DNA from 2 places in the Arthrobacter sp. AOP36-C1-22 genome. Region 2 is predicted to be linked to the other one. Evidence: predicted binding sites of a transcription regulator. Region 2 holds the regulator's gene; the other holds the start of a gene.
What was found. Region 2 encodes HrcA, which represses chaperone genes, less so after heat shock. Its sites were predicted from a motif close to TTNGCACTCGNNNNNNNCGAGTGCNAA; they were not measured.

Region 1 (3,953 bases), on a different contig from region 2:
TCGGGCAGCGGATGGAGGGTTCTGCGCCGGTGCCTGATGCCAGTGATGAGCTCCTGGCCCGCCTCTGGGCAGAACCGTGGTTTGCCTGGCGGTTGACCGCCGAAGCCACGCACCTGGCCAGGGCTTGGCTCAATGCCGGTGCGGCCGGGTATTATGCGATGGGAGTTGAGAGCGACGGTATGGTGCTCTCGGCCGTGCCCTCCGTTGTTGTTTGGCAGGCCCTCCTGCAGGATGTCGGTGAACTCGCAAGGGCCCGGTAAACCGGCGGTGCCCGACGACAGCCCCCTCCGGCCCAGGCGGGTATTCGATCAGGGAGCCGGCGTTCAGCCCGGACACGGCGTCGACCAGGCGTGAGGAATCCGGGGCCGCGTTCCGCTGGGCGGGCAGAGAACGACGAGGAAGTGGACGATGACAGCAGAAGAATGGGCGCCTTGGGTGGCAGCAGCCATCGGGCTGGTCAACCTGATCGCCGGAATCCAGGCCTATCGTGGCCGATACCAGGCGTGGCTGCTGCTCAAAGGCGGTCCGTTCCCGGGCTGGCCGGGACTGGCATCCTTATATCTTGGGGTGGCATTCACCCTGCTGAGCGTCTCGCCGCTGGTGCTGGACCATGGACCACCGCTACTCATATTGGCCATCTTTTTCACGCTGTTCCCCTCCTTGGGGATCGGCATCATCGGGATGTTCTGGCTGCCCTCTTTCATGCTTCCCGCCTGGATCAAGGAAACCCGCAGGAAAATGCGGGCAGGGGAGGACCGGTACTCACGGGCCATGCGTCCTGGTGGTGCCCTGTATCGCCGCCTCGGCGTCGATCCCCGATACCAGCCCGGGGGAACTGAGGGGCCGCCCGTGGAGAATCCCGATGGCGAACGCCGGACCGTGATCCGCCGCGAAGACTAGACCGGCACCGTCCCACCCGATGGAGGGCCTGCCGCGGCCGTACAATTTGGCACTCGCCTTGACCGAGTGCCAGCGACCTCATAGAGTCTGTATTGGCACTCGAAGTCATCGGGTGCTAAAGCCTGAGGTACTTGCCAGCTGGCACCGCGACGACGGTTGGTACACCCCAACGGCCCCGTAACCATTGGTAACTCACGCAAAGGAGAGATCCGCATGTCGGTCTCCATTAAGCCTCTCGAGGATCGCATCGTTGTTCAGCCGCTCGAGGCAGAACAGACCACGGCTTCCGGCCTGGTCATCCCTGACACCGCCAAGGAAAAGCCCCAGGAGGGCAAGGTCGTGGCAGTAGGCCCGGGTCGCGTTGACGACAACGGCAACCGCGTTCCCGTCGATGTCGCCGAGGGCGACGTCGTCATCTACTCGAAGTACGGCGGCACCGAGGTCAAGGTCGGCGGCGCCGAGTACCTCGTCCTCTCCGCCCGCGACGTTCTGGCCATCGTCGTCAAGTAGTTCCCGAGCGTGAAGCCCTGGCCCCAGCGGCCGGGGCTTCACGCGGTGAGCAAGGAGTAGCAACATGGCAAAGCAGCTTTCATTCAACGACGACGCCCGCAAGGCGCTCGAGGCCGGCATCAATAAGCTGGCCGATACCGTCAAGGTCACGATCGGCCCGCGCGGCCGCAACGTGGTCCTGGACAAGAAGTGGGGCGCACCCACGATCACCAACGACGGTGTGACCATCGCCCGCGAGATCGAGCTTGACGATTCCTACGAGAATCTCGGAGCCCAGCTCGCCAAGGAGGTCGCCACCAAGACCAACGATGTCGCCGGTGACGGAACCACCACCGCCACGGTGCTCGCTCAGGCACTGGTCAAGGAAGGGTTGCGCAACGTCGCGGCCGGCGCTGCGCCGGGCGAGATCAAGCGCGGCATCGAGGCCTCGGTCCAGGCCGTGACGGCCCGTCTGGCAGAGAACGCCCGCCCCGTCGAAGGCGAGGACGTGGCCAACGTGGCCGCGATCTCCGCTCAGGACGACGAGATCGGCGAACTGCTGGCCAAGGCGTTCGGCACGGTCGGAGCCGAGGGTGTCATTACGATTGAGGAATCGAACACGACCTCGACCGAGATGAGCATCACCGAGGGCATGCAGTTCGACAAGGGCTACCTGTCCCCGCACTTCGTGACCGACCCGGAGCGTCAGGAGGCCGTCCTCGAAGACGCCATGATCCTGATTCACTCCGGCAAGATCTCCGCAGTGCAGGACTTCCTGCCGCTGCTGGAGAAGGTCCTGCAGGCCAATAAGCCGCTGTTCATCATTGCCGAGGACGTCGAGGGCGAAGCCCTGTCCACGCTGGTGGTCAACAAGCTGCGTGGCACGCTGAGCGTCGTGGCCATCAAGGCACCGGGCTTCGGCGATCGTCGCAAGGCCATGATGCAGGACATTGCGATCCTCACCGGTGCCCAGGTTGTGTCCCAGGACCTCGGCCTGAAGCTGGACCAGGTCGGTACCGAGGTTCTCGGTTCCGCCCGCCGCATCACGGTCACCAAGGACAACACTACGATTGTCGACGGCAACGGCGACACCGCTGATGTTGATGATCGCGTGGCCCAGCTCAAGGCCGAAATCGGCCGCACCGATTCCGAATGGGACAAGGAAAAGCTCCAGGAGCGTCTGGCCAAGCTTTCCGGCGGTATCGGCGTGATCCGCGTCGGCGCAGCCACCGAGGTTGAGCTCAAGGAACGCAAGCACCGCATCGAAGACGCAGTCTCCGCCACGCGTGCCGCGATCCAGGAAGGCATTGTCGCCGGTGGCGGTACCGCCCTGGTCGATGCGCTTTCCGTGCTCGACACCGACCCGAACGTGACCGCGCTCGAAGGCGACGCCGCCGCTGCGGTGGGGATCGTCCGCCGTGCGTTGGTTCAGCCGCTGCGCTGGATCGCACAGAACGCAGGCTTCGACGGCTACGTCGTGGCGAACCACGTCTCCGAGTCGGCGGTGAACTCGGGCTTCAACGCCAAGTCCGGTGAGTACGAGGACCTGCTGGCAGCCGGTGTCATCGACCCGGTGAAGGTGACGCGTTCAGCACTTCAGAACGCCGCTTCGATCGCCGCCCTGGTGCTCACGACCGAGACCCTGGTCGCCGATAAGCAGGAAGACGACGACAGCGACGGCCATCAGCACTAGGTCGTCACGCGACGCAGGACCCTCTCCCCGCATCAACTGCGGTGGGAGGGTCTCCTGCGTTAACGGGGGTGGGCTGTGCCGCCTGAGCAGTGGTGGCCCTCGGTTGGACCCACCCGTCCTGTAACAGTTCGGTAACGGTGGGCTGCTAGAGTGGTGGACGCCGGGCAGGGGCGGACCCCGGCGGATGTTAGGTACCAGCCACAGGAAGGCGGCGAAACCATGTCTGATCCACGCCGCTACCGACCCGGAACCGCGACTCCGGCCCCGAGCAAACCGCATTACCGCCCCGAAGTTCAGGGCCTTCGCGCTTTCGCCGTACTCATGGTGGTCACCTACCACGTCTGGTTGGGACGCGTCTCCGGAGGCGTCGATGTCTTCCTGCTGATCTCGGCGTTCCTGCTGACCTCATCGTTCGCCTATAAAGTGTCCGCGGGGAAGCCGATCGGGCTGCTGAGGTACTGGTTGCACCGGTTCAAATCACTGTTGCCGGCAGCCGTCGTCGTCCTCTTGGCCGTTCTTCTAGCTACCGCGGCGCTGCTGCCCAGGACCCGGTGGGGCGAGGTCTTCGAACAGACCTGGTCGACTCTTTTCTATACGCAGAACTGGACGCTGGCGCGGGAATCGGTGGACTATTACGCCGAAAACCATGGAGCCGCCAGCCCCTTGCAGCACTTCTGGTCGCTGTCGATCCAAGGGCAGGTCTTCATCCTGTGGCCGCTGGTCATCGGAGCGGCCGCACTCGTCTGGAAACTGCTCCGCAGGGCTCGTCCACACGTAGGATTCGGCTCCGTCCTAGCGGTGGCCTTCGGCCTCGTCTTCATCGGTTCCTTGACGTACTCGATCCACATCACGAGCACCAGCCAGTCCTGGG
Region 2 (3,953 bases):
GAACATGAGCAGGTTGGAGATCAGGGCCAGCACCGTCAACGGAAGCGTGAAGTTCAGCGCCTCCTTGGATTCCTGGGCGGTGAAGGCCCCGCGGTCCCGATAGACGAGGTAGATGATCCCCGACGGGATGCATCCCAGGATGCCCCCGAAGTGCGCAATCGTCGCCCACTGGCGATCTTCCGAAGGTGTCAGCGGCAGGGGAGCCGATGACGAACCCTCGAAGCGTCCGGCGTCGGCCGAGCCTTCGCCGGGCTTCTTGCCTGATCCGTTCATCACCAAGTCGTTCCTCCCGTCCAACACGATTTTGCCTAGTTTATCGCCCCCGGGGGCCTCCGGTACCCCTTCGCGGGACGTACGGCGCGCCGAGAGGTCAGTTTCGGCCGGTGGTCAGGAAGTCAATGACCTCTTCGACCCGCCCGAGCAGGCTCGGTTCCAGGTCGGTGAAACTGTTCACCTGGCCCAATAGCCGCCGCCATCCCAGGGCCACATCGGCTTGGCTGGCATGGGCCCACCCCAGACCCTTGAGGATACCTGTCTTCCAATCGGTTCCCCGCGGGATGACCGGCCATGCGGTGATGCCCAGCACCTGCGGGCGGATTGCCTGCCAGACATCGACATAGGGGTGCCCGACGATCAGGACATTGGACCGGGCCCCCGGAACCCGCATGGCCTCGGCGGCGATCTTCTCCTCCTTGGTCCCGGAGACCAGGTGGTCCACCAGGATCCCCAGCTTGCGCTCGGGCCCCGGGGAGAACTCGGCGATCGCCCCCGCCAGGTCATCGACACCATGCAGGGGTTCGACGACGATCCCTTCCACCCGCAGGTCGTGGCCCCAGACCTTTTCGACCAGTTCGGCGTCGTGCTTGCCCTCGACCCAGATCCGGCTGGCCAATGCGGTACGGGCCTTGAGGTTGGAGACCTTCACCGAACCGGAGGCGCTCCGGCCGCCTCCGGCCCCGGGGGCGGCCGCCACGGCCTGTGGTTCGATGACCTCGACCGGCTCGCCTTCGATCAGGAAACCGAAGCCCGTGGGGAAGGACCGGGTCTTGCCCCGACGATCCTCCAGGACGACCAGACGCAGGCCCCCGGAACGTTCGATCCGCACGACTTCACCGACCCAGCCGGATTGCACGTCTTCGAGCAACAGGCCCAGGGCGGCGGGCACCCGGCGCAGCTGGCGGGCTTTCGGTGCCGATAGATTCTGGGCTCCCCACTGGTGGATATCCAATGCTGACACGGCCTTTCACTGGGTCGGGCGGTCGCGAGGAGCGGGCCGCCGGCGCCGATGCGCGCGGCCACCATGCTAACAAGCGGTCATTCGTATTAGACTTAGCACTTAGGCGTGTCGAGTGCTAAGCCACGAGGCCGCAATCCGTCCATCCACCGCGAGACCCACAGGAGGATCGAATGTCAGTACCACGGCGCCTCGAGGTCCTGCGGGCGATCGTCGAGGACTATGTCCATTCCCGGGAACCGGTCGGCTCCAAGGCCCTGGTTGAACGGCACCGGTTGGGCGTGTCGGCGGCCACCATCCGCAACGACATGTCGGCCCTGGAGGAAGAGGGACTGATCATCGCCCCGCACACCTCCTCGGGGCGGATCCCGACCGAACAGGGCTACCGCTACTTCGTGGACCAGATCGACGCCGTCCGCCCCCTCTCCACCGCGGAAAGCCGGGCCATCCACCGCATGCTGGAGGGGACCAACGACCTGGACGAAGTCCTGGATCGCACGGTCCGGCTCCTGTCCCAGCTGACCAACCAGGTCGCCGTGCTCCAGGTGCCGCAGTTTAGCGATGCCACGGTCCGCCACATAGAGTTGGTGGGTCTGGGGTCCGGTCAGGTCCTCACGATCCTGATCACCAACACCGGCAAGGTCGACCAACGGGTGGTCCTGGTCCCTCCGGAGACCAGCGATGAATCATTGGCCGACCTCAAGGCCACGTTCCTGGCAGCCACCTCGGGCCAGCGGATGCAGAGCATCGGTGATCTGGCCCTGGCCGCCTGTGAGAAAATGGTTCCATCCCTGCGCGATTCCGGACGGATCCTGGCCCAGGCCCTGGCTTCGTTGGGGGACAACTCGGTGATCGAGAGGATCATCATGGCAGGGACCGCCAACCTGGCGCGTTCCACCGGGGACTTCCCGTTGACGATCACCCCGGTGCTCGAAGCCCTCGAGGAACAAGTGGTCCTGTTGCGGTTGTTCTCCGAGTTGGAACAGGACGCCCGGGGCATCGCCGTGCAGATCGGACGGGAGAACCCCTACGGCGGCCTGGCCGAGACCTCGGTCGTGGCCACCGGCTACGGCCCCGGTGCCGCGGCCAAGGTCGGGGTCCTGGGTCCCACCCGCATGGACTACCCCACCAGCATGGCGGCCGTACGAGCGGTCGCCCGTTATCTTTCCCGCATCCTGGCCGGCTGACGGACCAGGGCCCGGGGAATAAGCATGTACAGATTGTCGGAAAGGACACAGCACACACTGTGAGCAGCCACTACGAAACCCTCGGCGTCGCGCGCGACGCCTCCGCCGAGGAAATCAAGAAGTCCTACCGGAAGCTCGCCCGCAAGCTCCACCCGGACGTGAACCCGGGCGAGGATGTCTCGGATAGGTTCAAATCCGTCACCCACGCCTACGAGGTCCTGTCGGACCCGCAGAAGCGTGAGATCTATGATGCGACGGGCAATGAGAACGGCACCGCCGGCGGCGGAGGTGGCGGTGGCGGCTTCGGCGGCTTCGGGGACATCTTCGAACAGTTCTTCGGCGGGGGAGCGGCCCAGGGTCCCGCCTCGCGGACCCAGCGTGGACGGGATGCGCTGGTGACCGCCAGCATCGATCTCAAGGACGCGGTCCAGGGGACCGTCTACACCCTCGACATCGAAACCGCGGTCACCTGTGGCGTCTGCCAAGGCACCTGCTGCCAGCCGGGGACCTCGCCGGAGACCTGCACCATCTGCCAGGGGCAGGGCCAGGTGCAGCGTCCGGTCCGCTCCTTCCTGGGCAACATGATGACCATCGAAACCTGCAGCGCCTGCCGTGGCTTCGGCACCACGCTGCCCAGCCCCTGCAACGAATGCATGGGCCAGGGCCGAGTGCGTGAGCGGGTGTCCAAGCAGCTGAAGATCCCCGCGGGCGTGGCCACCGGCACCCGCATCCACCTGGACAGCCAGGGCGAAGCGGGGCCCGGCGGCGGACCGTCGGGCGACCTGTACGTGGAGATCAACGTCAAACGCCATGCGGTCTTCGAACGCGAAGGCAACGATCTCCATGCCACGTTGCGCATCCCGATGACGGCGGCGGCCCTGGGCACCGACATGAAGTTGGAGACCTTCGACGGCGAGCAGGACGTCCTGATCGAGCCGGGCACCCAGTCGGCCGATACGGTCAAGCTCTCCCAGCTGGGCGTCCCCCGGCTGCGCGGGGGCAGCCGCGGCGATCTGGTCGTCCACCTGCAGGTGGAGACCCCCACGAAGATCGACGACGAACAGCGTGAGCTGCTCGAACGTCTGGCCACCCTGCGTGACGAGGAATTCGCCGAGGGCCGGTTGGCCGAACGGGGCGGGGTCTTTTCACGGCTACGCGATAAGTTGGGCCACCGCGCCTGATGAGCAACCAGGCGTTCCTGCTCGATGAGGGGCTGCCCGCCACGGCGGCCCCCGGCGACGCCGTCGACCTCGACGGGCCCGAAGGCCACCACGCGGTGACGGTCAAAAGGGTCCGTCCCGGAGAGCAGATCGATCTGCTCGACGGGACGGGTACCCGCGCCGTCTGCACCGTCCGGCAGGCGGGGAAGGCGTCCCTGAGCGCCGTCATCGACCGGATCGAGCACGAGGAGCAGCCACCGGTCCAGCTGGTCCTGGTCCAGGCCCTCGCCAAGGGGGACCGGGATCTGCAGGCCGTCGAGGCGGCCGTGGAGCTGGGCGTGGACGCCATCCAGCCGTGGCAGTCCGACCGCT

Region 1: a site for HrcA is predicted at 947-973, ahead of groES (co-chaperone GroES). Genes of this name have one in related genera too.

What each region holds. Positions count from the first base shown of each region.
Region 1 is NZ_JBQSWW010000001.1:13,385-17,337, reverse strand. Features, by position in the region: gene ACT3S6_RS00085 (hypothetical protein) at 1-260, shown strand, start outside; gene ACT3S6_RS00080 (hypothetical protein) at 409-900, shown strand; gene groES (co-chaperone GroES) at 1,114-1,410, shown strand; gene groL (chaperonin GroEL) at 1,475-3,082, shown strand; gene ACT3S6_RS00065 (acyltransferase family protein) at 3,302-3,953, shown strand, end outside.
Region 2 is NZ_JBQSWW010000017.1:55,804-59,756, forward strand. Features, by position in the region: gene ACT3S6_RS10650 (DUF4870 domain-containing protein) at 1-273, opposite strand, end outside; gene ACT3S6_RS10655 (DUF3097 family protein) at 371-1,228, opposite strand; gene hrcA (heat-inducible transcriptional repressor HrcA) at 1,408-2,421, shown strand; gene dnaJ (molecular chaperone DnaJ) at 2,481-3,602, shown strand; gene ACT3S6_RS10670 (16S rRNA (uracil(1498)-N(3))-methyltransferase) at 3,602-3,953, shown strand, end outside.